Linked DNA regions of Paraburkholderia bryophila. The protein of the gene in region 1 interacts with the protein of each later gene in a pairwise test. Links are inferred from orthologs where the notes say so. Each region holds a gene or a part of one and is shown in the gene's direction. Other genes may lie near its edges. The genes, in order: rplK and prmA.

The links.
Region 2: the proteins of rplK (region 1) and prmA interact in binary tests that used the Escherichia coli proteins (3 or more experiments, as listed by UniProt). The link is inferred for Paraburkholderia bryophila from one-to-one orthologs.

The regions. Positions count from the first base shown.
Region 1 is NZ_JACCAS010000001.1:3,118,194-3,133,762, forward strand. Bases 12,666-15,404 are described here. They hold rplK (50S ribosomal protein L11), read left to right. Parts: upstream 12,666-13,688; coding sequence 13,689-14,120; downstream 14,121-15,404. Other genes in these bases: secE (preprotein translocase subunit SecE), read left to right, coding at 12,666-12,964; nusG (transcription termination/antitermination protein NusG), read left to right, coding at 12,966-13,523; rplA (50S ribosomal protein L1), read left to right, coding at 14,121-14,819; rplJ (50S ribosomal protein L10), read left to right, coding at 15,122-15,404. In the rest of the region: 1,2-phenylacetyl-CoA epoxidase subunit PaaC, read right to left, coding at 1-165; 1,2-phenylacetyl-CoA epoxidase subunit PaaB, read right to left, coding at 174-458; 1,2-phenylacetyl-CoA epoxidase subunit PaaA, read right to left, coding at 498-1,496; GGD40_RS13860 (NAD(P)/FAD-dependent oxidoreductase), read left to right, coding at 1,713-3,326; GGD40_RS13865 (SGNH/GDSL hydrolase family protein), read left to right, coding at 3,687-4,958; tuf (elongation factor Tu), read left to right, coding at 11,217-12,407; more of secE, read left to right, coding at 12,584-12,665; more of rplJ, read left to right, coding at 15,405-15,569. UniProt on the Escherichia coli protein: Forms part of the ribosomal stalk which helps the ribosome interact with GTP-bound translation factors.
Region 2 is NZ_JACCAS010000001.1:3,386,522-3,402,307, reverse strand. The notes cover bases 2,946-5,901. They hold prmA (50S ribosomal protein L11 methyltransferase), read left to right. Parts: upstream 2,946-3,950; coding sequence 3,951-4,853; downstream 4,854-5,901. Other genes in these bases: GGD40_RS15215 (zinc-ribbon and DUF3426 domain-containing protein), read left to right, coding at 4,902-5,901; accC (acetyl-CoA carboxylase biotin carboxylase subunit), read left to right, coding at 2,946-3,947. Also shown: GGD40_RS15245 (UDP-N-acetylmuramate--alanine ligase), read left to right, coding at 47-700; GGD40_RS15240 (TlpA family protein disulfide reductase), read left to right, coding at 711-1,259; aroQ (type II 3-dehydroquinate dehydratase), read left to right, coding at 1,454-1,909; accB (acetyl-CoA carboxylase biotin carboxyl carrier protein), read left to right, coding at 1,979-2,452; more of accC, read left to right, coding at 2,580-2,945; more of GGD40_RS15215, read left to right, coding at 5,902-6,254; tpx (thiol peroxidase), read left to right, coding at 6,340-6,840; GGD40_RS15205 (carbohydrate kinase family protein), read left to right, coding at 6,934-7,872; GGD40_RS15200 (outer membrane lipoprotein), read left to right, coding at 7,898-8,374; GGD40_RS15195 (histone H1-like DNA-binding protein), read right to left, coding at 8,675-9,361; GGD40_RS15190 (hypothetical protein), read right to left, coding at 9,392-9,718; GGD40_RS15185 (ribonucleotide-diphosphate reductase subunit beta), read right to left, coding at 9,805-11,037; GGD40_RS15180 (ribonucleoside-diphosphate reductase subunit alpha), read right to left, coding at 11,898-14,894; 1,6-anhydro-N-acetylmuramyl-L-alanine amidase AmpD, read right to left, coding at 15,423-15,786. UniProt on the Escherichia coli protein: Methylates ribosomal protein L11.

The DNA.
Region 1 (15,569 bases):
CAGCAGACGCGCCTGGCCGATCAGATCGAGACTCATGTTCGACAGCGCGATGTCCTCTTCGAGGATCGGGCCGTGGCCGCACCATTCGGTATTGCGCTGACCGAGAATCAGCGCGGTATCCGCGAGGCGCAGCACGTATTGGAGATGTTGGGGCGTGATGTCCATGGCCGCGCTTACATGTGGTTGACTTCGTCGGGGAGCGTGTAGAACGTCGGATGGCGATAAATCTTGTCGCCTGCCGGTTCGAACAGCTCCGCCTTGTCTGCCGGCGAAGACGCCGTGATCGCCGAAGACGGCACGACCCAGATGCTCACGCCTTCCTGGCGGCGCGTGTAGACGTCGCGTGCCATGCGCAGCGCCATCGGCGCGTCGGCGGCGTGCAGGCTGCCGCAGTGTTTATGGTCGAGTCCCTGCTTGCTGCGCACGAAGACTTCCCAAATCGGCCATTCCTTGTTCATTGCTGATCTCCTGATGCTGTGTCTGGCCTGCCGCGCGAATCAGGCGGCGTGCTGTTGCGCGCGCTGGCGCTGTTTTTCGGCATGGGCGAGGGCGGCTTCGCGGACCCACGTGCCTTCGTCGTGAGCTTTGACGCGGGTGGCGAGGCGCTCGCGGTTGCACGGGCCGTCGCCGTTGACGACGCGCCAGAATTCTTCCCAGTCGATGTCGCCGTAATCGTGCTGGCCGCGTGCTTCGTTCCACTTCAGGTCCGGGTCCGGCAGCGTGACGCCGAGCACCTTGGCCTGGTCGACGGTGGCGTCGACGAATTTCTGCCGCAGATCGTCGTTCGAAATGCGCTTGATGCCCCATTTCGACGACTGGTTGCTGTGGATCGAATCCTTGTCGCTCGGGCCGAACATCATCAGCACCGGCCACCACCAGCGGTTCACCGCCTGCTGGACCAGTTCGCGCTGCGCGTCGGTGCCGGCCATCATCGACATCAGCGCGTCGAAACCCTGGCGCTGATGGAACGACTCTTCCTTGCAGATGCGGATCATCGCGCGGGCGTACGGACCGTACGTGCAGCGGCACAGCGGAATCTGGTTCATGATCGCCGCGCCGTCCACCAGCCAGCCGATCACGCCGACGTCCGCCCAGGTGGGCGTCGGGTAATTGAAGATGCTCGAATATTTGGCTTTGCCCGAGTGCAGCGCGGCGATCAGCTGATCGCGCGAGACGCCGAGCGTTTCCGCCGCGCTATAGAGATAGAGGCCGTGGCCGGCTTCGTCCTGCACCTTGGCGAGCAGAATCGCCTTGCGCTTCAGGCTGGGCGCGCGCGTGATCCAGTTGCCTTCCGGCAGCATGCCGACGATTTCCGAATGCGCGTGCTGCGAGATCTGCCGCACCAGCGTTTTGCGGTAAGCCTCGGGCATCCAGTCCTGAGCTTCGATCTTGCCGTCTGCGGCCATGACCGCATCGAATTGCGCCTGCTCGGGCGAACTCGCGCCCGCATCCAGCGGGGCGACATTGCCGGGAATATCCAGGGATTGCGTGTACATGGGGACGCTCTCTGCGGAAGTTGTCTGTGTGCGCACAGTATAAGCCAACCGACCGGTCGGTTAATAAATTTTTTGAGACAGACTGACAGTGTTGATAGGGGGCAAGATTTCCGTGACGGAGGGCGTTTCGACGGAGCCGATGCCCCGTGCCGACACTTAACCTATAAAATTGTGAATTGGCCGCGATTTGCGGCCTTCCTGCATCCCCCGGTACTCATGTTACGTCTAAGCGAAATCAAACTCCCGCTCGATCACCCCGATAGCGACCTCGAAGCCGCCGTCCGCGCGCGCCTCGCGGAACTCGGCGTGGGCGCCGACGGGCTTATCCGGTACACCGTGTTTCGTCGCGCGCACGACGCGCGCAAACGCGCCGACATCAAGCTCACGTACATCGTCGACGTCGAGGTCACGGATGAGGCCGCCGCGCTCAAGCGGCTCGCCGACGTGCCGCATTGCGGTGTGACGCCTGACATGGCGTACCGGTTCGTCGCCAAGGCGCCGGCGCAACTGACCGTGCCGCGGCCGGTGGTGATCGGCATGGGGCCGTGCGGGCTGTTCGCCGGGCTGATTCTGGCGCAAATGGGTTTCCGGCCGATCATTCTCGAGCGCGGCAAGGCCGTGCGGGAGCGCACCAAAGACACATTCGGGCTGTGGCGCAAGTCGGTGCTCAATCCGGAGTCGAACGTGCAGTTCGGCGAAGGCGGCGCGGGCACCTTCTCGGACGGCAAGCTTTACAGCCAGATCAAGGATCCGAAGCATTACGGCCGCAAGGTGCTCGACGAATTCGTCAAGGCCGGTGCGCCGGAAGACATTCTGTTCCTGAGCCGGCCGCATATCGGCACGTTCCGGCTGGTCAGCATGGTCGAAAAGATGCGCGCGACCATTCACGAGCTCGGCGGCGAAGTGCGGTTCGAGACTCGCGTCGACGATATCGAGATCGATCAGGGCAAGGTGCGCGGGTTGAAGCTGTCGACCGGCGAGACGCTACGCTGCGATCATGTGGTGCTGGCGGTTGGGCACAGCGCGCGCGATACCTTCCAGATGCTGAACGACCGCGGTGTCTATATAGAAGCGAAGCCGTTTTCGCTTGGATTCCGGATCGAGCATCCGCAGGGTTTGATCGATCGTGCCCGTTTCGGCAAGTTTGCCGGCCATAAGCAGCTGGGCGCCGCCGACTATAAGGTCGTGCATCACAGCAGTAATGGGCGCGCGGTGTATAGCTTTTGCATGTGTCCGGGCGGCACGGTGGTGGCGGCAACGTCGGAGCCGGGCCGTGTGGTGACGAACGGCATGAGCCAGTATTCGCGGGCGGAGCGCAATGCGAACGCGGGGATTGTCGTCGGCATTACGCCGGACGATTATCCGGGCGGACCGCTCGCGGGTATCGCTTTCCAGCGGAAGTGGGAAGAGCGGGCGTTCGAGCTGGGCGGCGGTAACTATATGGCGCCGGGTCAACTGGTCGGCGATTTCATTGCCGGGCGGCCGTCTACGTCGTTGGGTTCGGTGGTGCCGTCGTATAAGCCTGGCGTGCATCCCACGGATCTCAGCACCGCGCTGCCTGACTACGTGATCGAAGCCATTCGCGAAGCTTTGCCGCAGATGGACAAGAAGATCGCCGGCTTTGCGATGCATGACGCCGTGCTGACGGGCGTGGAGACGAGAACGTCGTCGCCGATCCGGGTACGTCGGCGGGATGATTATCAGAGTATGAACGTCGAGGGCTTGTATCCGGCGGGTGAGGGCGCGGGGTATGCCGGCGGGATTTATTCGGCCGCGATCGATGGGATCGAGGTGGCTGAGGCGGTGGCGCTGAAGATGGCGGCTGTTTAAGGGGAGCGGCGGCTGATATTGAGGGTGAAAGGGTGCGGTTGTGGTTGGGCGGTGAGTTGGTCTTGGCGGGAGGGGATGAGGTTGGCGTCTGAGACTTGATGGCCGACGCCCGACGCCCGACGCCCGACGCCCGACGCCCGACGCCCGACGCCCGACGCGCGACGCCCAAGGCCCAAGGCTCAGTGCCCAGCCGCTCGACGGCCAGCACCCAGCACCCAGCACCCAGCACCCAGCACCCAGCACCCAGCACCCAGCACCCAGCACCCAGCACCCAGCACCCAGCACCCAGCACCCAAGGCTCGCCGCGATCGACCTGGCGTTCGGGCACAATGGACGTTTCGCCTTGAACCGACCATCCGAATGACCCTTCGCACCCTGGCTGCCGCATGCGGCGCGGCGCTGCTTGCCCAATTCGCTGTTTCCCTCACCGTTTTCGCCGCCGATGCTCCCGCGCACTGGGTCGCCGCTTGGGCGACCGCGCTGCAGCCGATTCCGCAACGCGTGGACCTGCCGCCTTTGTATCGCGCGCCGGACGTCGCCGGACGCACCGTGCGCCAGATCGTGTATCCGACGCTGTCGGGACGGGCCGCGCGAATCCACCTCAGCAACGAGTACGGCAAGACGCCGCTTACGATCGAAGATTTGCGCATTGCCCGCTCGGCAGGCGGCGCGGCCGCGGTTGCTAATGACGGGGCGCGCGTGACCTTCGGCGGCAAATCTACGGTGAGCATTCCGGCGGGCGGTGAGCTGGATAGCGATCCGGTCACGGTCGACATCGCCGAAGGTGCGCCTTATGCCATCAGCGCATTCATGGGGCCGGATCAGCGGATCGTGGCGTGGCATCGCGTATCGAGCCAGGTCAATTATGTTTCCGCGCCGGGCAATCACGCAGCGGACGCTTCCGCCGAAGCGTTTCGCGGGCGGTTCACCCAATATGTGTGGGTGACGGGGCTATCGGTGGAGGCGGCGCCGTCATCGGCCGCGATCGCCGCCATTGGCGACTCGATCACCGATGGCATGCGCTCCAGCCTGAACCAGAATCACCGCTGGCCGGACGCGTTGGCGCGCCGACTGGCCGGTAGCAGTGACCGGTCAACGGCGATCGTCAATCTCGGCATCAGCGGCAATCGGCTACTGAGCGACTCGCCTTGCTACGGGGACGCGCTCGCCAAACGCTTCGAGCACGATGTGCTCGGGCGGCCGGGCGTCAAGACGGCGATCCTGCTGATTGGCATCAACGACATCAATTTCGCCTCGATGCCGGCTCGGAACGGCCTCGACTGCGACTTCCCGCACACCTCGGTGACGGCGGCCGATCTGATCGCGGGGTACCAGCGGGTGATTGCCGCGGCGCGGCACGCCGGCGTGAAGGTATTTGGGGCAACATTGACGCCGGCATCGCTGCCGGCGCAGCGGGAGAGCATCCGACTCGCCGTCAACCAGTGGATTCGGACCAGCCGTGCTTTTGACGGCGTCGTGGATTTCGACGCGGCGTTGCGTGACCCGGCGCAGCCGGACCGCCTGCGGCGCAACTTCGACAGTGGCGACCACATCCATCCGAGCGACGCTGGTTATGCGGCAATGGCGGACACCGTCCCGCTAGACGCAGTAGTAAATTCCACGCGCAAATGAGTCATGGGAAGATATTTCCATCGAGGCCTTGTCATGTGGCGAATATTCACCTAATATTCGCCTCCTCGTTTGAGAACGAGGGCCGCGGCGGAAACCAGCGGCCGTAGCGTCGACAAGGTTTTAAGCGAAAGCGAAAAAATGTTGTTGACGAAACGAAAAAGAGCCTTCATAATCTCGTTTCTCTGCTGCAGATGCAGCGACGCAGAACGAAGCGGTACCGGGTAGTTGTGAGGTTGACGACAGCGGTGCGGGTTCGGTAGTGGATGCGTAATCGATCTTTAAAAATTAACAGCCGATAAGTGTGGGCGCTTGATGCGAGACGCGAGGTGGATCTTTCGGGGTCTGCCGCAAAGCGAAAGTATCAAGGCTCACACAGTAATGAAAGGAAGGTTTGAGCATCGCAAGATGATCGAACAATTCGTCAGTACGTTGAGTGAGCGACCGGTTCTTAACGGAACCGAAAAACAGTAACAGGTTTGAACTGAAGAGTTTGATCCTGGCTCAGATTGAACGCTGGCGGCATGCCTTACACATGCAAGTCGAACGGCAGCACGGGGGTAACCCTGGTGGCGAGTGGCGAACGGGTGAGTAATACATCGGAACGTGTCCTGTAGTGGGGGATAGCCCGGCGAAAGCCGGATTAATACCGCATACGCTCTACGGAGGAAAGGGGGGGATCTTAGGACCTCCCGCTACAGGGGCGGCCGATGGCAGATTAGCTAGTTGGTGGGGTAAAGGCCTACCAAGGCGACGATCTGTAGCTGGTCTGAGAGGACGACCAGCCACACTGGGACTGAGACACGGCCCAGACTCCTACGGGAGGCAGCAGTGGGGAATTTTGGACAATGGGGGAAACCCTGATCCAGCAATGCCGCGTGTGTGAAGAAGGCCTTCGGGTTGTAAAGCACTTTTGTCCGGAAAGAAAACTTCTGCCCTAATACGGCGGGAGGATGACGGTACCGGAAGAATAAGCACCGGCTAACTACGTGCCAGCAGCCGCGGTAATACGTAGGGTGCAAGCGTTAATCGGAATTACTGGGCGTAAAGCGTGCGCAGGCGGTCCGCTAAGACAGATGTGAAATCCCCGGGCTTAACCTGGGAACTGCATTTGTGACTGGCGGGCTAGAGTATGGCAGAGGGGGGTAGAATTCCACGTGTAGCAGTGAAATGCGTAGAGATGTGGAGGAATACCGATGGCGAAGGCAGCCCCCTGGGCCAATACTGACGCTCATGCACGAAAGCGTGGGGAGCAAACAGGATTAGATACCCTGGTAGTCCACGCCCTAAACGATGTCAACTAGTTGTTGGGTCTTCATTGACTTAGTAACGTAGCTAACGCGTGAAGTTGACCGCCTGGGGAGTACGGTCGCAAGATTAAAACTCAAAGGAATTGACGGGGACCCGCACAAGCGGTGGATGATGTGGATTAATTCGATGCAACGCGAAAAACCTTACCTACCCTTGACATGTATGGAAGTCTGCCGAGAGGTGGATGTGCCCGAAAGGGAGCCATAACACAGGTGCTGCATGGCTGTCGTCAGCTCGTGTCGTGAGATGTTGGGTTAAGTCCCGCAACGAGCGCAACCCTTGTCCCTAGTTGCTACGCAAGAGCACTCCAGGGAGACTGCCGGTGACAAACCGGAGGAAGGTGGGGATGACGTCAAGTCCTCATGGCCCTTATGGGTAGGGCTTCACACGTCATACAATGGTCGGAACAGAGGGTTGCCAAGCCGCGAGGTGGAGCCAATCCCAGAAAACCGATCGTAGTCCGGATCGCACTCTGCAACTCGAGTGCGTGAAGCTGGAATCGCTAGTAATCGCGGATCAGCATGCCGCGGTGAATACGTTCCCGGGTCTTGTACACACCGCCCGTCACACCATGGGAGTGGGTTTCACCAGAAGTAGGTAGCCTAACCGCAAGGAGGGCGCTTACCACGGTGGGATTCATGACTGGGGTGAAGTCGTAACAAGGTAGCCGTATCGGAAGGTGCGGCTGGATCACCTCCTTTCTAGAGCTGAACGTGTCGAACGTTGAGCGCTCACGCTTATCGGCTGTAAATTCAGACAGACTCAGGGGTCTGTAGCTCAGTCGGTTAGAGCACCGTCTTGATAAGGCGGGGGTCGATGGTTCGAATCCATCCAGACCCACCACTGTTTCTGCGGTGGCTGTGCTAACCGGTTGAAGGCACCCTTGAAGTTCATGTGTGACTGGGGGATTAGCTCAGCTGGGAGAGCACCTGCTTTGCAAGCAGGGGGTCGTCGGTTCGATCCCGTCATCCTCCACCAATCATCAATGCATAGCGTTCTGCGGAAGTACTGCAGAGGGTTGTGCATTGGCGATTGAGCCAGTCAGAGTGATACGTGGTTATAGCAATCATGATATCGGCTGTCGTTCTTTAACAATCAGGAAGAAGTAGTAAAGAGATTCACGAAAGGCTATCTAGAGATGGGTAGGCGAGTAGGTGAATCAGGGTTGTGATTGTATCAATGTATGAAAAGGTAATCGAAAGATTGCCTTGGAATACGGCGCAACACGAATACTCAACCTGTAACGATGTGGCCCGCGCTGCGTTCCGAGTGAACGCGGTGTGAGACACACCCGTTATAGGGTCAAGCGAACAAGTGCATGTGGTGGATGCCTTGGCGATCACAGGCGATGAAGGACGCGGTAGCCTGCGAAAAGCTACGGGGAGCTGGCAAACGAGCTTTGATCCGTAGATGTCCGAATGGGGAAACCCACTCCGAATGGAGTATCCATGACTGAATACATAGGTCATGCGAAGCGAACGCGGTGAACTGAAACATCTAAGTAACCGCAGGAAAAGAAATCAACCGAGATTCCCAGAGTAGTGGCGAGCGAAATGGGACCAGCCTGTACTCTTTATCTTCATTGTTAGTCGAAGGCTCTGGAAAGTGCCGCCATAGCAGGTGATAGCCCTGTAGACGAAAACAGCGAGGAAGAACTAGGTGTACGACAAGTAGGGCGGGACACGTGAAATCCTGTCTGAAGATGGGGGGACCATCCTCCAAGGCTAAATACTCGTGATCGACCGATAGTGAACCAGTACCGTGAGGGAAAGGCGAAAAGAACCCCGGGAGGGGAGTGAAATAGATCCTGAAACCGCATGCATACAAACAGTAGGAGCCTCCTTGAGGGGTGACTGCGTACCTTTTGTATAATGGGTCAGCGACTTACATTCAGTGGCAAGCTTAACCGATTAGGGCAGGCGTAGCGAAAGCGAGTCCGAACAGGGCGATTCAGTCGCTGGGTGTAGACCCGAAACCAGGTGATCTATCCATGGCCAGGATGAAGGTGCGGTAACACGTACTGGAGGTCCGAACCCACTAACGTTGAAAAGTTAGGGGATGAGCTGTGGATAGGGGTGAAAGGCTAAACAAACCTGGAAATAGCTGGTTCTCTCCGAAAACTATTTAGGTAGTGCCTCGTGTATCACCTTCGGGGGTAGAGCACTGTCATGGTTGTGGGGTCCATTGCGGATTACTACGCCATAGCAAACTCCGAATACCGAAGAGTGCAATCACGGGAGACAGACATCGGGTGCTAACGTCCGGTGTCAAGAGGGAAACAACCCAGACCGCCAGCTAAGGTCCCCAAATATTGCTAAGTGGGAAACGAAGTGGGAAGGCTAAAACAGTCAGGAGGTTGGCTTAGAAGCAGCCATCCTTTAAAGAAAGCGTAATAGCTCACTGATCGAGTCGTCCTGCGCGGAAGATGTAACGGGGCTAAGCAATATACCGAAGCTGCGGATGCACATTTATGTGCATGGTAGGAGAGCGTTCCGTAAGCCTGCGAAGGTGCATTGAAAAGTGCGCTGGAGGTATCGGAAGTGCGAATGCTGACATGAGTAGCGATAAAGGGGGTGAAAAGCCCCCTCGCCGTAAGCCCAAGGTTTCCTACGCAACGTTCATCGGCGTAGGGTGAGTCGGCCCCTAAGGCGAGGCAGAAATGCGTAGCTGATGGGAAGCAGGTTAATATTCCTGCACCATTGTTAAATGCGATGGGGGGACGGATCGCGGAAGGTTGTCCGGGTGTTGGAAGTCCCGGTCCTTGCATTGGAGAAGGCGCTTAGGCAAATCCGGGCGCGGAATTCAAGGGTGCGAGGCCATTCACCTAGGTGAAGAAGCAATCGGAAGTGGTTCCAAGAAAAGCCTCTAAGCTTCAGTTTAACAAGACCGTACCGCAAACCGACACAGGTGGGCGAGATGAGTATTCTAAGGCGCTTGAGAGAACTCGGGAGAAGGAACTCGGCAAATTGGTACCGTAACTTCGGGATAAGGTACGCCCCTGTAGCTTGACTGGCTCGCGCCAGAAGGGTGAAGGGGTTGCAATAAACTGGTGGCTGCGACTGTTTAATAAAAACACAGCACTCTGCAAACACGAAAGTGGACGTATAGGGTGTGACGCCTGCCCGGTGCCGGAAGATTAAATGATGGGGTGCAAGCTCTTGATTGAAGTCCCGGTAAACGGCGGCCGTAACTATAACGGTCCTAAGGTAGCGAAATTCCTTGTCGGGTAAGTTCCGACCTGCACGAATGGCGTAACGATGGCCACACTGTCTCCTCCCGAGACTCAGCGAAGTTGAAGTGTTTGTGATGATGCAATCTCCCCGCGGCTAGACGGAAAGACCCCATGAACCTTTACTGTAGCTTTGCATTGGACTTTGAACCGGTCTGTGTAGGATAGGTGGGAGGCTATGAAGCGTGGACGCCAGTCTGCGTGGAGCCATCCTTGAAATACCACCCTGGTTTGTTTGAGGTTCTAACCTTGGTCCGTAATCCGGATCGGGGACAGTGCATGGTAGGCAGTTTGACTGGGGCGGTCTCCTCCCAAAGTGTAACGGAGGAGTACGAAGGTACGCTAGGTACGGTCGGAAATCGTGCTGATAGTGCAATGGCATAAGCGTGCTTAACTGCGAGACCGACAAGTCGAGCAGGTGCGAAAGCAGGTCATAGTGATCCGGTGGTTCTGTATGGAAGGGCCATCGCTCAACGGATAAAAGGTACTCTGGGGATAACAGGCTGATACCGCCCAAGAGTTCATATCGACGGCGGTGTTTGGCACCTCGATGTCGGCTCATCTCATCCTGGGGCTGTAGCCGGTCCCAAGGGTATGGCTGTTCGCCATTTAAAGAGGTACGTGAGCTGGGTTTAAAACGTCGTGAGACAGTTTGGTCCCTATCTGCCGTGGGCGCTGGATATTTGAAGGGGGCTGCTCCTAGTACGAGAGGACCGGAGTGGACGAACCTCTGGTGTACCGGTTGTCACGCCAGTGGCATCGCCGGGTAGCTATGTTCGGAAGAGATAACCGCTGAAAGCATCTAAGCGGGAAACTCGCCTTAAGATGAGATATCCCCGGGGCTTCGAGCCCCTTGAAGGGTCGTTCAAGACCAGGACGTTGATAGGTCAGGTGTGGAAGCGCAGTAATGCGTTAAGCTAACTGATACTAATTGCCCGTAAGGCTTGATCCTATAACAGGTGTGTCTCTCTCGACACACGGTTGAGATCAGTGTTGTGCAATACAGGCACAGCCCAAAGTAATACCGAGAGGCATCCTCTCAACTACTTCTTCCAGATTGGCTGTATTGCCCAAAGGGCAGTGCGGCAACAAGTCATGCCTGATGACCATAGCGAGTCGGTACCACCCCTTCCCATCCCGAACAGGACCGTGAAACGACTCCACGCCGATGATAGTGCGGATTGCCCGTGTGAAAGTAGGTAATCGTCAGGCTCCCAAGCAGCAACGCAGAAACCCCACCCCAAAAGGTGGGGTTTCTGCGTTTACGGCAGCGCTGAACTTACTATAAGTGAGAGCTATGAGTTTGGAACGGTCAAGCAGGCCTTGACAACAAGCGGTTGTTCCCTCATAATCATCAGTTCTCTGCGGAGGGGTGCCCGAGTGGCTAAAGGGGGCAGACTGTAAATCTGTTGGCTTACGCCTACGTTGGTTCGAATCCAACCTCCTCCACCAGAATGCAAGTTGCGGCAGTTGCTGGGAATCGATGAATTCTTGCGGGTGTAGCTCAATGGTAGAGCAGAAGCCTTCCAAGCTTACGACGAGGGTTCGATTCCCTTCACCCGCTCCAGCAACATAGAAGTAGCGCCCATGTGGCTCAGTGGTAGAGCACTCCCTTGGTAAGGGAGAGGTCGGCAGTTCGATCCTGCCCATGGGCACCAGAAGTACTCGGTGATTGTTTGCGCGCGGCGCAACGTACGGATAAATCCTCTTAGGAGTCGAAAATGGCCAAGGGTAAGTTTGAGCGGACCAAGCCGCACGTGAACGTCGGCACGATCGGTCACGTTGACCACGGCAAGACCACGCTGACGGCAGCGATCACGACGGTTCTGACCAAGAAGTTTGGCGGCGAAGCGAAGGCATACGACCAGATCGACGCGGCGCCGGAAGAAAAGGCACGCGGTATCACGATCAACACGGCACACGTCGAGTACGAAACGGCTAACCGCCACTACGCACACGTCGACTGCCCGGGCCACGCTGACTATGTGAAGAACATGATCACGGGCGCAGCGCAGATGGACGGCGCGATCCTGGTGTGCTCGGCTGCAGACGGCCCGATGCCGCAAACGCGTGAGCACATCCTGCTGGCGCGTCAGGTTGGCGTTCCGTACATCATCGTGTTCCTGAACAAGTGCGACATGGTGGACGACGCTGAGTTGCTGGAACTGGTCGAGATGGAAGTTCGCGAACTCCTGTCGAAGTACGACTTCCCGGGCGACGACACGCCGATCATCAAGGGTTCGGCCAAACTGGCGCTGGAAGGCGACACGGGCGAGCTGGGTGAAGTGGCGATCATGAATCTGGCCGATGCGCTGGACACGTACATCCCGACGCCGGAGCGTGCAATTGACGGCGCGTTCCTGATGCCGGTGGAAGACGTGTTCTCGATCTCGGGTCGTGGCACGGTGGTGACGGGTCGTATCGAGCGTGGTGTCGTGAAGGTCGGCGAAGAAATCGAAATCATCGGTATCAAGCCGACGGTGAAGACGACGTGCACGGGCGTGGAAATGTTCCGCAAGCTGCTCGACCAGGGTCAGGCAGGCGACAACGTTGGTATCCTGCTGCGCGGCACGAAGCGTGAAGACGTGGAGCGTGGCCAGGTTCTGGCGAAGCCGGGTTCGATCAACCCGCACACGCACTTCACGGCTGAAGTGTACGTGCTGAGCAAGGACGAAGGTGGCCGTCACACGCCGTTCTTCAACAACTATCGTCCGCAGTTCTACTTCCGTACGACGGACGTGACGGGCTCGATCGAGTTGCCGAAAGACAAGGAAATGGTCATGCCGGGCGACAACGTGTCGATCACGGTGAAGCTGATCAACCCGATCGCGATGGAAGAAGGTCTGCGCTTCGCAATTCGCGAAGGCGGCCGTACGGTCGGCGCTGGTGTAGTTGCCAAGATCCTCGAGTAACGCCAGATAGTTCTCGTTGATCGGTGGTTTCGGGGTTGGCGATGTCGTCAACCCCAAATGGTTTAGGGGTATAGCTCAACTGGCAGAGCGTCGGTCTCCAAAACCGAAGGTTGGGGGTTCGATTCCCTCTGCCCCTGCCAAATCTCGCGTCATATGTGACGCTTCGTTAAGGTGTTATGGCGAATCCTTCCGTCGAAACTGTAAATACATCCGGCGACAAGCTGATGCTCGTCGCGGGCGTATTGTTGGTCTTGGCCGGGTTCGTGGGGTTCTTCTGGCTCAACGGCCAGGAATGGTACATCCGCGGAGCCGCCTTGGCTGTTGGTGCGATAGCGGGTGTTGCAGTCGGTCTTCTCTCCGCGCCTGGCAAGGGTTTCATCGCTTTCGCCAAAGATTCGTACAAGGAAGTTCGTAAAGTTGTCTGGCCGACTCGCAAAGAGGCGACCCAAACAACGCTCGTAGTATTCGGCTTCGTGTTCGTCATGGCTATCTTTCTTTGGGTGAGTGATAAATCCATCGAATGGGCGATTTTCTCGGTGATTCTGGGTTGGAAATAATATGAGTGATACTCCGGCATCCCCGAGCGGCAAGCGTTGGTATGTGGTGCACGCCTACTCTGGAATGGAGAAGAGCGTGCAGCGCGCGCTTCAAGAGCGTATCGAGCGCGCTGGTATGCAGGACCAGTTCGGTCAAATCCTCGTGCCGACTGAAGAAGTTGTCGAAGTGAAGGGCGGTCACAAATCGGTGACCGAACGTCGTTTCTTCCCGGGCTATGTACTCGTGGAAATGGAGATGACAGACGAAACGTGGCACCTCGTGAAAAACACGGCAAAGGTCACCGGTTTCGTTGGCGGAGCGCGCAATCGACCAAGTCCGATTTCTCCTCGGGAAGTCGAAAAGATCATGTCGCAGATGCAGGAAGGTGTGGAAAAGCCGCGCCCGAAGACCCTGTTCGAAGTAGGCGAGATGGTGCGAGTGAAGGACGGTCCGTTCACAGATTTCAACGGCAGCGTCGAAGAAGTGAACTACGAAAAGTCGCGTGTGCGTGTCTCGGTTACAATCTTTGGCCGCGCAACGCCGGTCGAGCTGGAATTCGGCCAAGTCGAAAAGTTGTGATCCAGAATTCTACGGGGTGCGCCGACCGGCGCACCCCGTATTTCGCGCTTACGGTCCGCGTAATGACCGTTGAGGAGCGCAAGTAGTCAATTTTTAGACGAACGCGCGCTACTACTCACTGAGCGCTCGCATGCATTAAAGCAGCGTTCCAACGAGGTTTTCAACATGGCAAAGAAAATCATTGGCTTTATTAAGCTGCAGATTCCTGCAGGTAAAGCCAACCCGTCGCCGCCGGTCGGTCCGGCGCTGGGCCAGCGCGGCCTGAACATCATGGAGTTCTGCAAGGCGTTTAACGCGCAGACTCAAGCTATGGAACCGGGTCTGCCGATTCCAGTTGTGATTACCGCATTCGCGGACAAGAGCTTCACGTTCGTTCTGAAGACGCCGCCGGCTACAGTTCTGATCAAGAAGGCAGCGAAGATCGACAAGGGTTCGAGCAAGCCGCATACCGACAAGGTCGGCAAGATCACCCGCGCTCAAGCTGAAGACATCGCCAAGGCCAAGATGCCTGATCTGACGGCAGCTGATCTGGACGCAGCGGTTCGTACGATTGCTGGTAGCGCCCGCTCGATGGGCATCACCGTGGAGGGCGTGTAAATGGCTAAGCTTTCGAAGCGTCTGCAAGCATTTGCAGCCAAGGTTGATCGTCAAAAGCTGTACGCAATCGACGAAGCTCTGTCGCTCGTGAAGGAATGCGCAAGCGCGAAGTTCGACGAGTCGATCGACGTCGCAGTGCAACTCGGCATCGACGCGAAGAAGTCGGACCAAGTGGTTCGTGGTTCGGTCGTGCTGCCGGCAGGTACCGGCAAGTCGGTCCGCGTCGCTGTGTTTGCGCAGGGCGAAAAGGCTGAACAAGCGCGCGCAGCTGGTGCGGAAATCGTCGGCATGGAAGATCTGGCTGAACAAGTCAAGGCTGGCAAGCTGGACTTCGACATCGTGATCGCTTCGCCGGACACGATGCGCGTCGTCGGTACGCTCGGTCAGATCCTCGGCCCGCGCGGCCTGATGCCGAATCCGAAGGTTGGTACGGTTACGCCGGACGTCGCGACTGCAGTGAAGAACGCCAAGGCTGGTCAGGTGCAATTCCGTGTCGACAAGGCTGGTATCATCCACGCGACCATCGGGCGCGCTTCGTTCGAGCCGACGGCTCTGCGTAGCAACCTGAATGCTCTCGTCGACGCGCTGCAAAAGGCGAAGCCGGCAACGAGCAAGGGTGTCTACCTGCGCAAGGTTGCGCTGTCGAGCACGATGGGTGTTGGCGTTCGCGTCGACCAGGCATCGATCGCAGCACAGTAAGAAATTTCATCGCCTCGACGAAAATCGAGGCGGTTTTATGGGCTTTGGGCGGTTGCGAAATGGCAGTCTGCATTGCGCAACCGGTTGTCAAAGACCGTTGGTGGGCACGCATCAGGTAGGCGAGTCCTTAATGTAAAGCCAACGCAGATGGCGAACCCGAAAAGGTTTTGTAGTGATGAAGCTGGTTGATACCTGCAGCAATGCGGGTGTCGGGCGGTTGAAATACTCCTGACTGGTCGGACGCCGTTATTGAACGCGGTACACAAGGCGCACGCTGCGTGTATCGAATCTGGAGGTTAACCGTGCCACTTAACAAAGAAAGCAAGCAGGCCGTCGTCGCTGAGGTTGCCGCGCAAGTCGCGAAAGCCCAGACCGTGGTTCTGGCTGAGTATCGTGGAATCGCGGTTGGCGATCTGACCAAGCTGCGCGCGAAAGCGCGTGAGCAACAGGTTTACCTTCGCGTGTTGAAAAACACGCTGGCGCGTCGCGCTGTCGAAGGTACCCCGTTTGCTTCGCTGGCAGAGCAGATGACTGGTCCGCTGATCTACGGCATCTCGGAAGATGCAATTGCTGCTGCTAAGGTCGTCAACGACTTCGGCAAAACCAATGACAAGTTGATCATCAAGGCTGGTTCCTACGAAGGCAACGTGATGGACAAGGCTGGCGTGCAAGCGCTGGCAAACATCCCGAGCCGCGAAGAACTGCTCTCCAAGCTGTTGTACGTTATGCAAGCACCTGTTTCCGGCTTTG
Region 2 (15,786 bases), 270 kb from region 1 along the record:
CCCGGTGGCGGAAAGTCGCGCCATCAATCTCTAGTATGATTGCCGGATGGTCCGCAAATCACATTTCGATCCCCTGCGCGTGCGTGAAGAAATCGCTATCGCGGCTGCCAGGATGATCGCCGAAGACGGTCTCGACTACGCCACGGCCAAGCGCAAAGCGGCCCGGCAGGTAGTCGGCGAGAGCCGTGTTGCCGGCGAATGGCTGCCCGATAACGACCAGATCGAAGAAGAAATCCGTGAATACCAGTCGCTCTTTCAGGGCGACAGTCAGCCGCTGCTGTTGCGGCGCTTCCGCCGTGTCGCGGTCGACTGGATGGAGCGGCTCGCGCCGTTCAATCCGTATCTGACCGGCGCGGTGCTCGGCGGCACGGCCGGTGAGCACTCGGACGTTCACCTGCAGGTGTTCTGCGACAACCCGAAAGAAGTCGCGATCTACTTCCTGAACGCCAACATCCAGTACGACGTCTCCGAAACGCGGCATTTCGCTGGACGCGGCTACGTCGAGACGCTGAGCTTCCTGTGGCGCCCGGCAAACGAAGGGCGCAAGGCGGAGCCGGTCGGCATTCACGTCGCACTCTACGAAACCGACGACCTGCGCGGCGCGGTGCGCGCCGACGCGCGCGGCCGCACGGCCCGGGCCAATCTGCAAGCGGTTCAAACGCTGCTCGCCAGCAGCGAAGCCACCCCTTCTACTAATTAGACTGATAACCATGAATACGAGACGGATTCTGACAGGCGCGCTCGTCGCGATCGTTGCCGCCTGCGGCGGCGTGCTGGCCAATCACTGGTTCAGCGGCGACAGCGAAGTCGCCCACGCGGCGCAGACCGCGGCCGCGCCGAGCGCGGTCGAACAACTGTGGGCCGCGCCGGTCACCACCGTCGACGGCAAGCCGCAGTCGCTAAGTTTGCTGAAAGGGCACCCAATCGTCGTCAACTTCTGGGCGTCGTGGTGCGGCCCTTGCGTCGAGGAAATGCCGGCGCTGTCGCAACTTCAGCGCGATTACGCGAAGAAAGGCATCCAGTTCGTCGGACTTGGCGTCGATTCGGAGAAAAACGTCCAGGCGTTCCTGCAAAAGGTGAAGGTGGCGTACCCGGTCTACATTACCGGCTTCGGCGGCGCCGACCTGGCGCGGGCCTTCGGCAACAACGCGGGCGGCCTGCCGTTCACCGTGGTGATCGACGCCAAAGGCAATGTCCGCTCGACAAAATTAGGCCAAATCAACCCGGAAGCGCTCCGGCAGACCCTCGACGCGCTTTAAATCTCACATTCTTTTGACGCTCGATTCCTGCTGGTACGCGGAAAAATACGCGCAAATCGCATGAATTTGAGAGAAGATGGGCGCCCGGCGCGACGGCAAATTGCCGCCCGCGTCGCTCGTTACGTGCGGGAACCTAGACAAGTTTCTCTAATCAGCGCTAAAGTGCGCCCAATTCCACGGAAAAAGAAGCGACCATGACGCGACTGCTGGTACTGCACGGACCCAACCTCAACCTTCTCGGCACCCGGGAACCCGAGGTCTACGGTCGCGTGACCTTGCCGCAGATCGATCAGGCGCTGGCGGACCGCGCAGCGGACGCAGGCGTCGAACTGGCGTCGTTCCAGAGCAATCACGAAGGCGCTCTGGTGGATCGCATCCAATCCGCCCGGACTGAAAAAACCGATTTCATACTGATCAATCCCGCCGCGTACACGCACACCAGCGTGGCCATTCGGGACGCACTGGCGGGGGTCGGCATCCCGTTCGTCGAGATTCATCTGTCGAACGTGCATCGTCGCGAACCGTTCCGGCATCACTCGTATTTCTCCGACCAGGCTGAGGGCGTGATTTGCGGCCTCGGCTGGAAGGGATATATGTACGCGCTCGAATTCGCGCTCGACCGGCTCGCCGCCGGTTCGTCGCGCGGCTGATTCCAAACACGTCTAATTTGCGCCGGCTGCGTATGCGCCGGCACTTTACGCATTGAAAGGGGCTTCCTGATGGATCTACGTAAACTGAAAACTCTGATCGACCTCGTCTCGGAGTCTGGTATCTCCGAACTCGAAGTGACCGAGGGCGAAGGCAAGGTGCGCATCGTCAAGAATGCGCCGCCGGTTTACGTGCAACCGTCCGCCTCGTACGCGCCGCAATACGCGCAGCCGGCTCCGTTCCCGGGCGGCGAAGCGCCGGCCGCTGCCGCAGCAGGCGTTCCGGCTACGCCGGCGCCGGTCGTCCCGCAAGGTCACGTGGTGACGTCGCCGATGGTCGGCACGTTCTACCTCGCGCCGTCGCCGGGCGCCGAGCCGTTCGTTCAGGTGGGTGACACGGTCAAGGAAGGCCAGACGATCTGCATCATCGAAGCGATGAAGCTGCTCAACGAGATCGAGTCGGACAAGGCCGGCGTGGTGAAGGAAATCCTCGTCGATAACGGCCAGGCGGTCGAGTATGGCCAACCGCTGTTCGTGGTCGGCTAACGCGGCACGCTTTGCGCTTTTTGCGCCTGCCGCCCGCGCGTCCGCCCTCCCGGGGCGCGCGACCGATCCTCTGAGGCAGCCTGCACCGTGACCGGCCGGGCGCCTATTGATGAGTCGAAAAACCGCTATGTTTGAAAAAATCCTCATTGCCAATCGTGGCGAGATCGCGCTCCGCATCCAGCGCGCGTGCCGCGAGCTCGGCGTCAAGACCGTCGTCGTCTATTCGGAAGCCGACAAGGAAGCCAAGTACGTGAAGCTCGCCGACGAGGCGGTCTGTATCGGCCCGGCGCCTTCGAATCTGAGCTACCTGAACATGCCGGCGCTAATCAGCGCGGCTGAAGTGACGGACGCCGAAGCGATCCACCCGGGCTACGGCTTCCTGTCGGAAAACGCCGACTTCGCCGAGCGCGTCGAACAGTCCGGCTTCACCTTCATCGGCCCGCGCCCGGAAACGATCCGGATGATGGGCGACAAGGTCACGGCCAAGCAGACCATGATCAAGACCGGCGTGCCGTGTGTGCCGGGTTCGGAAGGCGCGTTGCCGGACGATCCGAAAGAGATCGTCAAGATTGCCCGCCAAGTCGGCTATCCGGTCATCATCAAGGCCGCCGGCGGCGGCGGTGGCCGCGGCATGCGCGTGGTCCACACGGAAGCGGCGCTGGTCAACGCGGTCAACATGACGCGTGAAGAAGCCGGCCGCGCATTCGGCAATCCGCAGGTCTACATGGAGAAATTCCTGGAGAACCCGCGGCACATCGAAATTCAGATCCTCGCGGATTCGTTCAAGAACGCGGTGTGGCTCGGCGAGCGTGACTGCTCGATGCAGCGTCGTCACCAGAAAGTGATCGAAGAAGCGCCGGCGCCGGGTATCGCGCGCCGCCTGATCGAACGGATCGGCGATCGTTGCGCCGACGCCTGCAAGAAGATGGGCTATCTGGGCGCGGGTACGTTCGAGTTCCTGTACGAAAACGGCGAGTTCTACTTCATTGAAATGAATACGCGCGTGCAGGTCGAACATCCGGTGACCGAGCTGATCACGGGCGTCGACATCGTGCAGGAACAGATCCGCATCGCGGCCGGCGAGAAGCTCGCCTTCCGTCAGCGCGACATCGTGTTCAAGGGTCATGCGATCGAATGCCGGATCAACGCGGAAGATCCGTTCAAGTTCACGCCGTCGCCGGGTCGGTTGACCTCGTGGCATATGCCGGGCGGTCCCGGCATTCGCGTCGATTCGCACGCCTACAACGGCTATTTCGTCCCGCCGAACTACGATTCGATGATCGGCAAGCTGATCGCTTACGGTGCGACGCGCGAACAGGCAATCAACCGGATGCGTATCGCGCTGTCGGAAATGGTGGTGGAAGGCATTCTGACCAACATCCCGCTGCATCGCGAACTGATGCTGGACGCGAAGTTCGTCGAAGGCGGCACCAGCATTCACTACCTCGAAAACCGGTTGGCCGCGAAGCAGCAGGCCGCACCGGAAGAAGCGTAAGTCATGAGCTACCGGGAATTGATCGTCGAGTTGGCGCGCGAGCACGCGGAAGAATTTTCCGACGCGCTGCTCGAGTTGGGCGCGTTGTCCGTGTCGGTGGAAGATGCGGACGCCGATACGCCCGACGAGCAGCCGCTGTTCGGCGAGCCCGGTCTCACGCCGGATCGCAGCGCGTGGCAACGTTCGCGCGTGATCGCGCTGCTCGCGCCGGAACACGAACCGGCGCTGCTGCTGACCGCCGCAGCCAACGAAATTGGCCTCGCGAACGCGCCGTCGTTCAAGGTGCGGGAAGTCGAAGACCAGGATTGGGTGCGGCTCACACAGTCGCAGTTCGATCCGATCAAGATCGGCGAGCGCATCTGGGTCGTGCCGTCGTGGCATGACGCGCCGGATCCCGAAGCGCTCGTGCTCGAACTGGATCCGGGCCTCGCGTTCGGCACCGGCAGCCATCCCACCACGCGTCTGTGCATGGAATGGCTCGAGCAATCGGTGCAGGCCGGCCAGTCGGTGCTCGACTACGGTTGCGGCTCCGGCATTCTCGCGATCCTCGCGCAGAAGTGCGGCGCGAGTCCGGTGTTCGGCATCGACATCGATCCGCAAGCGGTCGAGTCGGCGCGTCAGAACAGCGAACGCAACCGCGCGGACGTCACGTACGGTTTGCCGGACGCCTGCCCGAGCGGCGAATTCGACATCGTGGTCGCCAACATTCTGTCCAACCCGCTCAAGCTGATGGCGTCGATGCTGGCGTCGAAGGTCAAGCCGGGCGGCAAGATCGCGTTGTCCGGCATTCTGGCGCGCCAGGCGGACGAAGTCGCGCAGGTCTACGCGCAGTGGATCGATATCGGCGTATGGCGCGAACACGAAGGTTGGGTATGTCTGTCGGGAACGCGCCGCGAAAGCCATTAGAATAAGGCGTATTGTCCAACCAACGGCCTTTCGGCTTATCGGCTCAATATGCTCCTGGCAACGCGTTGCCCCTTCTGCGAAACCGTCTTCCGCCTGCAACCGGCGCAGCTCGCGCTGCGCCGCGGCCTCGTGCGCTGCGGGCATTGCCATGAAGTATTCGACGCCTCGAGCAGTCTGTTCGACGTCACCGAAGGCGGCGACTTCTCCACCGCCAAACCCGTCGAAGCCGCTGCTGCGATCGAAGCGTTATCCGGCGTTCGCGCCAGGAGCCCCGATTTCAGCGCTGAAGCGTGGGATCCGTGGGCGCCAACGCCCGACGCCGCGGTCGACAATCGCCTGCTGCACGACACCCACAATGTGCCGCTCTCGCCGGTTTCCACTAGCGCGGGCATAGCGGTCACGCCGCATCACGCTCACGAACCCGATCTGCCTGCCAGCGCATTCAGCACGCCGGTTCCACCAGACGGCGAACCGGTGCTGGCCGACGCACCGCTCGAACCGTTCGCCTACCGGACCGAGCCGCCGGCTGAAGACGCGCCGCGGGTTTGGCACAAGACCGATCGGTCTTCCGAACCTTCGTTGGACGAACCCGTTCTGCCCGAGTCGGCCAGTCTGCATGGCATCCCGGATAATGAACCGCGTTTTAACGCAGCCAGTTTTGCTGCGGGAGCTGGTGCAGGCGTGGCGGCCGGCGCCGCTATCGCCGAAGCCGAAACCGACGCCGATGCCGATGCCGACGGCGGCACGACGGCGCGCTTCGGCGCATCGACCGCCAACACCTCCGCCTCCGCGACCGACGACCCGACTGCCTTCTCCGGCGCGGCGGCCGCATCCAGTGGCGAGCCGTTCTCCGTTCACCCGGTGAACGACGGCGTCGATCCGTTCCCGGTCGTGCGCGAAACCCGCCCGGCCGAGCCGCGGCGCCTGGGCTGGATCATCGCCGGTTCGGTGGTGGCCGTGCTGCTGGTGCTGGCGCTGCTTGCGCAGCTCGCCTGGTGGCAGCGCGAAACCGTGCTGGTCTACTTCCCGAGCACGCAGACGCTCTATGCAAAAGCTTGCGCGCAACTCGGCTGCCTCGTCACGCCGCCGCACGACATCGACGGCTTGCAGGTCGAACCGTCCGATCTCCGGCAGATCGACGGCCCGCACAAGCTCGAACTGAAGATGCCGCTGCGCAACCGCTTCAACGTGGCGCTGGCCTACCCCGCTATCGAACTCACGCTGCTCGACGATCAGAACAACGTCGCCGTGCGCCGCGTGCTGTGGCCGCAAGACTACGTCCCGCCCGGCACTCCGATCGCGGCCGGCCTGCCGGCCCGCAGCACGCAGACGATGATCGTGCATCTCGACACCGGCAACGCGGTCGCCTCCAATTTCCGCGTACAGATTTTTTATCCGTAACGCATCCTCGCGCGCCCGGCCATGATCGGGCGCATTCACCGTCGCATCTATCGTCAACACTGACGAATTTCCGGAGCACAAGAACATGAGTCAAGTCACGCTGGGTGGCAACCCGATCGACGTAGCCGGCACGTTCCCGTCGGTGGGCCAGAACGCCCCCGCTTTCTCGCTGGTCGGCAAGGATCTGAAGTCGCTGTCGCTCGCCGATTTCGCCGGCAAGCGCAAGGTGCTGAACATCGTCCCGAGCCTCGACACGCCGACCTGCGCAACGTCGACCCGCAAGTTCAACGAAGCCGCCGCGAAGCTGACCAACACGGCCGTGATCGTCGTGTCGGGCGACCTGCCGTTCGCCGCGTCGCGCTTCTGCACGACCGAAGGCATCGAGAACGTCGTCACGGCGTCCACGTTCCGCGGTCACGAGTTCGCGCAAGCGTACGGTGTCGACGTGACGAGCGGCCCGCTGACCGGCCTGACGGCGCGCGCCGTGGTGGTGGTCGACGAGAACGACAAGGTCGTGCACGCTGAACTGGTCGGTGAAATCAAAGACGAGCCGAACTACGACGCAGCCCTCGCCGCGCTGAAGTAAAACCTTCGCGCACGAACCCCGGCGCCGCGCTTCATGCGCGGCGCTGTCGTATCGTCGCGCGCTTTCTTTATTGTTTTCACAGGAACCCTCGCCTTGGCTACGCTGATTTGCGGCTCGCTCGCCTACGACAACATCATGACTTTCGAAGGCCGCTTCCGGGAGCACATCCTGCCGGAGCAGGTCCATATCCTGAACGTGAGTTTCCTGGTGCCGACCATGCGCCGCGAGTTCGGCGGCTGCGCGGGCAACATGGCTTACGCGCTGCATCTGCTGGGCGGCGACGCGCGCATCATGGGCACGCTCGGCGCGGTCGACGCGCAGTTGTACATGGACCGCTTCAAGGCGCTCGGCCTGTCGACTGAAAACGTGCTGGTGGTGCCGGACACGCACTCGGCCCAGGCGATGATCACCACGGACCTCGAGAACAACCAGATCGCCGCGTTCCATCCGGGCGCGATGATGCAGTCGCATCTGAATCGCGCCGATGAAGCAAAAGGCATCACGCTCGCGATCGTCGGGCCCGACGGCTTCGACGGCATGGTCCAGCATTCGGAGCACCTGGCCGCGGCGGGCGTGCCGTTTGTCTTCGATCCGGGTCAAGGTTTGCCGCTGTTCGACGGCGCGACACTGCGGCGCATGATTGAACTTGCTACTTATGTAGCTGTCAACGATTACGAAGCCAAACTGGTGAGCAACAAAACGGGTTGGTCGATCGAAGAGATCGCCGGCAAGGTCGAAGCGCTGATCGTCACGCTCGGTGAGCAGGGTTCGCAGATCCATCATACCGGCGGCGTCGAAGACATTCCGCCGGTCAAGGCACAGCAAGTGCTCGATCCGACCGGTTGCGGCGACGCGTTTCGCGGCGGCTTGCTGTACGGCATCGAGAACAAGCTCGGGTGGGCAACCACCGGCCGTCTGGCAAGCCTGATGGGCGCGCTGAAGATCGAATGCCAAGGCCCGCAAAACTACGCGCCCACGCGGGCGGAGATCAACGAACGGTTCAAGCAGGCGTTCGGATACGACCTGCCGTAATACCGAAAGCTATTGGAGTTAGGGAATGAGAACAACGAGTCGCCTGGTCGTGGCCGCCTTGATCGCCGGTTCACTGGCCATGTCGGGGTGTGCGTATAACAGCAGTTCCGCCGACGTCTATACGGCGTCGCAAGCGCAGCGCGAAGAAACGGTCCGCATGGGCACGGTCGACAGCGTGCGCGCCGTCAAGATCAGTTCGAACAACGGTCAGCCGAGCGGCCTTGGCGCAATCGGCGGCGGCGCGTTGGGTGCGGTGGCCGGCAGTGCGCTCGGCGGCGGCCGCGGTTCGATCGTCACGGGCATCATCGGCGGCCTCGCGGGTGCCGTCGCCGGCAATGCGGTCGAGAACGGCGTCGCGGTGCATGACGGCCTCGAGATCACCGTGCGACTCGATAACGGCGACATGCGCGCCATCACGCAGAGCGCCACCGGCGAGATCTTCCGTGCCGGCGACCGCGTGCGACTCCTGTCGAGCGGCGGCGTGACGCGCGTCACACACTAAAGTTTCCCCTCTCGCGCGGCAAGGCTCAGGCCGCCGCCGCGGCGACCTCACACGCATGCCCTCCCCTGTGCATGCGTTTTTTTTCGCCCGCAGGTTTCAGCTTCGACCAGCGACGCCAGGCAAACGCAGCGCGCCGGGCAGCAGGCTTCAAGTCCAGACGCCAGGCAAAAAAAAGTCCCGTCGCCGGAAACCGGCAACGGGACCCTGACCGAGTAGCGCTCTCAACCTACCTTAAGCGCTACTCGATCATCGGACACATCGCGCGATGTGTCGAAGTACTTCTCAAGCTCAAGCTACCGCTTACGGACGGCTGCCCGTCGGGAACGGCCATGCTGCTGCCGGGTTCAGCGCGGTCTTCACCGTCGCTGCCGGTGCTGCGCTCGTGACGGACGTCGCTGCGGGTGCAGGTGCAGCCTTCTTGGCGACAGCCTTCTTCGCAGGAGCAGCCTTCTTCGCAGGAGCGGCAGCCTTCTTCGCCGGTGCAGCCTTCTTCGCGGGAGCGGCCTTCTTGGCAGCGGGAGCAGCCTTCTTCGCAGCAGGCGCAGCCTTCTTGGCAACAGCCTTCTTCGCAGCAGGCGCAGCCTTCTTCGCGGCAGCCTTCTTGGCAGGCGCAGCCTTCTTCGCAGCAGCCTTCTTAGCCGGTGCAGCCTTCTTCGCTGCGGCCTTCTTGGCCGGCGCTGCCTTCTTCGCTGCAACCTTCTTCACTGCGACTTTCTTTGCCGGTGCTGCTTTCTTCGCCGGCGCTGCCTTCTTTGCTGCAACCTTCTTCACTGCGACTTTCTTTGCAGCAACCTTCTTGGCAGGAGCAGCTTTCTTCGCTGCAACCTTCTTCGCCGGTGCTGCCTTCTTCGCTGCAACCTTCTTCACTGCGACTTTCTTAACAGCGACTTTCTTCGCCGGAGCAGCCTTCTTAGCCGGCGCAGCCTTCTTTGCTACAACCTTCTTGGCTGCGGGTTTCTTAGCGACTGCTTTCTTGATAGTTGCCATCATTTTCTCCTTCAGGTTTTCAGATGAGAGTCAGTTCAAACACCACCCTTCGTCAAAACCCGCTTCCCGCGGACGCTTCTCAGGGCGCGCGCTACGAAGCGAGCTATTCATCGGCGTACGCAGGTGCTGCGCGCTTACGCTAATGAATGCGGTAAGGCGCGCCGTGCCGAAAGGCACCGCGCGCCAGATCTGTTCGGCGTTGAAACTCAACGCCGGCAATTGCTTGATCGGGCCGCCGGCGATCACGCCGACGGCTTTTTCCGGGGGGAAGTTTGCCCATCCCACTGAAGGGTTCGCAAAGTGCCAGTCATGTTTGTGGGCCGCGAAGGCACGCGGCGCACCGGGCAAGCTTTGCATCAGGCGGTTCTGCTCCTAACCAAAATTGCCGCGGCGAAGGCCTGCGGCATCCCCATCAATGAATGCATCTGCAGCACGAACCCGGATCACTCCCAGGTCAGCGCGCCGCCAGTCTGATATTCGATCACTCGCGTCTCGAAGAAGTTGCGTTCCTTCTTCAGGTCGATCATTTCGCTCATCCACGGGAACGGGTTTTCCTCGTTCGGGTACAGCGGATCGAGACCGATCTGCTGGCAACGGCGGTTGCAGATGAAGCGCAGATAGCTCTTGAACATCGACGCGTTGAGGCCGAGCACCCCGCGCGGCATCGTGTCTTCCGCGTAACGATATTCGAGTTCGACCGCCTGCTTGAAGATCTCGCGGATGTCCGCGCGGAACTCAGCCGTCCAGAGTTGCGGGTTTTCGAGTTTGATCTGGTTGATCAGGTCGATGCCGAAATTGCAGTGCATCGACTCGTCGCGCAGGATGTATTGGTACTGTTCCGCCGCGCCGGTCATCTTGTTCTGACGGCCGAGCGCCAGGATTTGCGTAAAGCCGACGTAGAAGAACAGGCCTTCCATCACACAGGCGAACACGATCAGCGAGCGCAGCAGCGTCTGGTCTGTCTCGAGCGTACCGGTCTTGAAGCCCGGATCGGTCAGCACATTGATGTACGGAATCAGGAATTCGTCTTTCGCGCGGATCGAGGCAACTTCGTGATACGCGTTGAAGATTTCGCCTTCGTCGAGGCCCAGCGATTCGACGATGTACTGATAAGCGTGCGTGTGGATCGCCTCTTCGAACGCCTGGCGCAGCAGGAACTGGCGGCATTCGGGCGCCGTGATGTGGCGGTAGGTGCCCAGCACGATGTTATTGGCGGCCAGCGAATCCGCTGTCACGAAGAAGCCCAGGTTGCGCTTGACGATGCGGCGCTCGTCTTCGGTCAGACCGTTCGGGTCTTTCCACAAGGCGATGTCGCGCGACATGTTCACTTCTTGCGGCATCCAGTGGTTGGCGCAACCCGCCAGGTATTTTTCCCACGCCCACTTGTATTTGAACGGCACCAACTGATTGACGTCGGTCTGGCCGTTGATGATGCGCTTGTCGGCGACGTTGACCCGCGCTTCGGAAACGGCAGCCGTTCCAGCAGCATGAGCCGCGGCGATACCGCTTTCGAAAACATCTTGAGGAGCGAAGACGTTTCGATCCGAGGGAGCATGAGGAGCGGAACGCATTCCGACTTGCGAACCGACAGCCGATCCCGCAGCGCTGCGCAACACATCTTGTTGCGCGCCGCTCGAGGGAGGTACGGCAGTGATCTCGTCATCCCAGTTAAGCATAAATGTCACCATCAATTTAGAACGGTTTGTACCATCTTTTCACGAGCGATAAAAGAGTTCGCTGATGAAAAATCCTGTTTTCGATTCGCGTTGCTACGTTCATACAACACTTTGTTCAACAGACTGTGTGAGTCGCCTCGCGTGAAGCGTGTTGAACGTGTGTCGTCGAGATGCTTCGCGAGCTCGAAGAGCAACGTGTCGATGCGACGTTTCGCTGCTCTATCTATCTGTATTGCGGAGTGCGTTTGCAGCATCTTGCGGTTGCGTTTTGCTGTGTCGCGTTGCTCTCTGCGTTGCTCGTTGCGTTGCTTTTCGCCTCGCTCCGCAGAGGTCTCGCGGTGCTCCGCGTTACTACTGCGACGCTCTGCTCGGCGTGTCTGCTACGCGTCTGCGTTTCGCTTGCGTTCGTCTATCTCTGCTTGCGTCCGCGCCCGCGTCTGTCTGTTCGTCAGCGCAAGCGAAGTGAAGTTCAATGTCGTGTCGAGCGATGCATCGGGCCGGCTGCGTTGATCGGCCCATCGATCGAAGCGTTTGCTCAAGCGCGCTGTGCCGCGCGCTTCGTCGGGTGTTGCCGACTGCTGACTACTGGCTGCTGATCTACCACTGAGGCCTCTCCGAGTTTCCACCGACCCGGCGCCTCGCGACTTCAGTCGCCTGCCCTGCTTCACTGCCCGTCGACGAGCGGCGCGACTTCGACTTCTTTCACCGCACCGCTCGTCGACTTCACTCGTCTGCGTCACCACGGCTTCATCGCATCGAGCTGCGTTGCTCGCCGCATTCGGGTGACTACCTACAACCCGTCAGCAAGCAACGCTCCCGCTATCTGCTTCGCGCTCACCCGCAGCGCTTGTTGGCAACGCTTACTGGCAAGCTTCGCACTCGTCGAAACCTGCGTCGCCCGGACGCATCATGCAGACCGGACCATCCGCTTCCGGCGCTGCTTCGACGACTGCTGACGTGGCCGCTGCAGCCTGAAAGCCGCCCGGCGTTGCGCCGCCTCCGTTCGCGCCGAAGCCACCCGCTGCGCCGCCAGCCGCGCCACCCGAACCTTCGCCGCCGCCCGAACTCACCGCGTTCAGTTGACCGTGCGCCACCGTCGACTTCTCGACGTGCGTCGCCGCCATCGTGCGGAGGTAGTAGGTCGTCTTCAGACCACGCACCCAGGCGAGCTTGTAGACCTCGTCGAGCTTCTTACCCGACGCGCCGCCCATGTAAATGTTCAGCGATTGCGCCTGGTCGATCCACTTCTGACGACGCGAAGCCGCTTCAACCAGCCACACCGGATCGAGTTCGAACGCGGTCGCGTAGATCGCGCGCAGGTCCGCCGGAATCCGGTCGATGCGCGACAACGTGCCGTCGAAGTACTTCAGGTCGGCGACCATCACTTCGTCCCACAGACCGCGCGCCTTCAGGTCGCGCACCAGGTAGTCGTTGACCACCGTGAATTCGCCCGACAGATTCGACTTCACATACAGGTTCTGGAACGTCGGTTCGATGCAAGCCGACACGCCGATGATGTTCGAGATCGTCGCCGTCGGCGCGATCGCGACGCAGTTCGAGTTGCGCATGCCGTACTGGGCGACCCGCGAACGCAGTTCGGTCCAGTCCATCGACTCGCTCGAGTCGACTTCCACGTAACCGCCACGCGCGTCGGCCAGCAGCTTCACCGAGTCTTGCGGCAGGATGCCGCGATCCCACAGCGAGCCGCGGTAGCTCGAGTAACGGCCGCGCTCTTGCGCCAGTTCCGTCGACGCGTAGTAAGCGTAGTAGCAGACCGCTTCCATCGACGTATCGGCGAACGCCACCGCCTCTTGCGACGCGTACGGCGTGCGCAGCAGATGCAGGCAGTCCTGGAAGCCCATGATGCCGAGGCCGACCGGACGGTGCTTCAGGTTCGAGTTACGCGCCTTGGCGACCGCGTAGTAGTTGATGTCGATCACGTTGTCGAGCATGCGCATCGCGACGCTGATGGTGCGCTTGAGCTTGTCGTGGTCGAGCACGAGCGTGCCGTCGGCCTGTTCCTTCAGGTGGGCGACGAGGTTCACCGAGCCCAGGTTGCAGACGGCGATTTCGGCGTCGCTGGTGTTCAGCGTGATTTCCGTGCACAGGTTCGACGAGTGGACGACACCGACGTGCTGTTGCGGCGAGCGCACATTGCACGGATCCTTGAACGTGATCCACGGGTGGCCGGTTTCGAACAGCATGCCCAGCATCTTGCGCCACAGTTGCGCCGCCGGCAGCGTCTTGAACAGCTTGATCTCGCCGCGCGCGACCTTCGCTTCGTAAGCCGTGTAAGCCGTTTCGAATTCCGCGCCGAACAGGTCGTGCAGGTCCGGGCAGGTGGACGGCGAGAACAGCGTCCAGTCGCCGCCTTCCATCACGCGCTTCATGAACAGGTCGGGAATCCAGTTCGCCGTGTTCATGTCGTGCGTGCGACGACGGTCGTCGCCGGTGTTCTTACGCAGCTCAAGGAATTCCTCGATGTCCAGGTGCCACGTTTCCAGGTACGCGCACACCGCGCCCTTGCGCTTGCCGCCCTGGTTCACGGCGACGGCCGTGTCGTTGACAACCTTCAGGAACGGCACGACACCTTGCGATTTGCCGTTGGTGCCCTTGATGTGCGAGCCGAGCGCACGCACGCGCGTCCAGTCGTTGCCCAGACCGCCGGCGAACTTCGACAGCAGCGCGTTCTCCTTCAGCGCTTCGTAGATACCGTCGAGGTCGTCGTCGACCGTGGTCAGGTAGCACGACGACAGTTGCGAGCGATGCGTGCCCGAGTTGAACAGCGTCGGCGTGGACGACATGAAGTCGAAGCTCGACAGAATGTTGTAGAACTCGATGGCGCGCGCTTCGCGGTCGATCTCGTTCAGCGACAGGCCCATCGCGACACGCATAAAGAATGCCTGCGGCATTTCGATCCGCACGCCGTCGTGATGCAGGAAGTAGCGGTCGTACAGCGTTTGCAGACCGAGGTAACCGAATTGCAGGTCGCGGCTGTTGTCGAGCGCGGCGCCCAGGCGCTTCAGGTCGAACTGCTGGAGCTTGTCGTCGAGCAGGCCGGCGCCGATGCCGCGCTTGATGAACTGCGGGAAGTACTCGGCGTAACGCTCTGCCATTTCGCCTTGCGTGACTTCGTCTTCGAGGATTTCGCGGCGGATCGTGTGCAGCAGGATGCGCGCGGTGACCTGGCTGTAGGCCGGGTCTTTTTCGATCATCGTGCGGGCAGCCAGAATCGCCGAGTCGTAGACCTGGGTCATCGGCACGCCGTCGTACAGATTCTTGACCGTTTCCGCGATGATCGGGTCGGCGCTCACGGCGTCGCCCAGATTCGCGCAAGCGGATTCGATGACGCCGCGCAGCGCAGCCATGTCGAGCGGACGCGTGACGCCGTTGTCGGTCACGTTCAGACCCGGCGTGTTGGCGACGATCTGCTCGTCATGACCGCGCGCCTGGGTGCGCTTCTCGCGATACAGCACGTAGGCGCGCGCGACGTTGTGCTCGCCGCCGCGCATCAGCGCGAGTTCGACCTGATCCTGAATGTCTTCAATATGGAACGTGCCGCCGTTCGGGCGGCTGCGCACCAACGCACGCACCACGCTCTGCGTGAGTTGCTCGACCAGTTCGCGCACGCGCGCCGAAGCCGCGCCTTGACCACCGTTGACGGCCAGGAATGCCTTCGTCACGGCGATGGCGATTTTCGACGGCTCGAACGACACGACGCCGCCGTTGCGGCGGATCACCTTGTAGTCGGCGAGCGTCGCTTGCGGCGCGAGCGCCTGTGCGCCTTGTGCCTGGCCGAAGGCCTGGCCGGTCGGTGAACCCTCATAGCGGGTCGTCGCGTTGTCGGTGGTTTGCATGTGCAAAGCTCCTGGTCCTGGAAATGGTGCGGTGATTGCCGCGGATTAAAACGAACGCTGCGCCGCCGCGTGCGCAAGCGATAGGGTGCAGGAAAGAGGCTGGCTGAGCCGGTTGGCGGGATGCGACGGCGACGAAGCCTGATTCGAATTGAAAACGGTCTTCGTCGTATGCGTCGCGATCACTGGCTATGCCCCTTCCCTGAATGCTTCTGGATGCCGCCGGTTGGTCTTGACCGGCCGCGCCGCAGGAATTTTTTCACTGCCTGGAATGCTTGCGGCGCCGTGCTCGGAGAGCGGGGCGCCGCTGATTTATGCACTCGGTTATCCACACAGTTATACACAGCCAACACAAGATATGGTGTGAAACCGAATTTCTGGCACCAAGTATAGTGGAGATTCGAGACAGGTCAAATCGTTTTATTTGCTTTGAATGGGTTGACTTTTGGATAGCGCGGCGCGGCGTACCTCCCCGGAGAACAAGGCTGTGCCTTGCTCTCCTCGCATCACGCAAGGTCGCGCAAAGGGGCGTTACGAGTTCGCGGAAAACTTGAGATAGGGGAAATACTGAGCGTCGAGCGCGGTGTCACGCTGCAGACGTTGCCACTCGAAATGCGGACCCGGATCGGTCTTGCGACCCGGGGCAATGTCCGAGTGACCGGCGAGCGCCTCGACCGGATAGCGGGCCTTCAGCGCGTTCACGAGGGCGCCGAGCGTGCGGTATTGCGCCGCTTCGAAAGCAGCGGTGTCACTGCCCTCCAGCTCGATACCGATCGAGAAATCATTGCAGCGCTCACGGCCGAAAAAATTCGACGGCCCCGCGTGCCACGCGCGCTCGTTGCACGACACGAATTGCTCGAGCGCGCCGTCGCGATGGATCACGAAATGTGCCGAG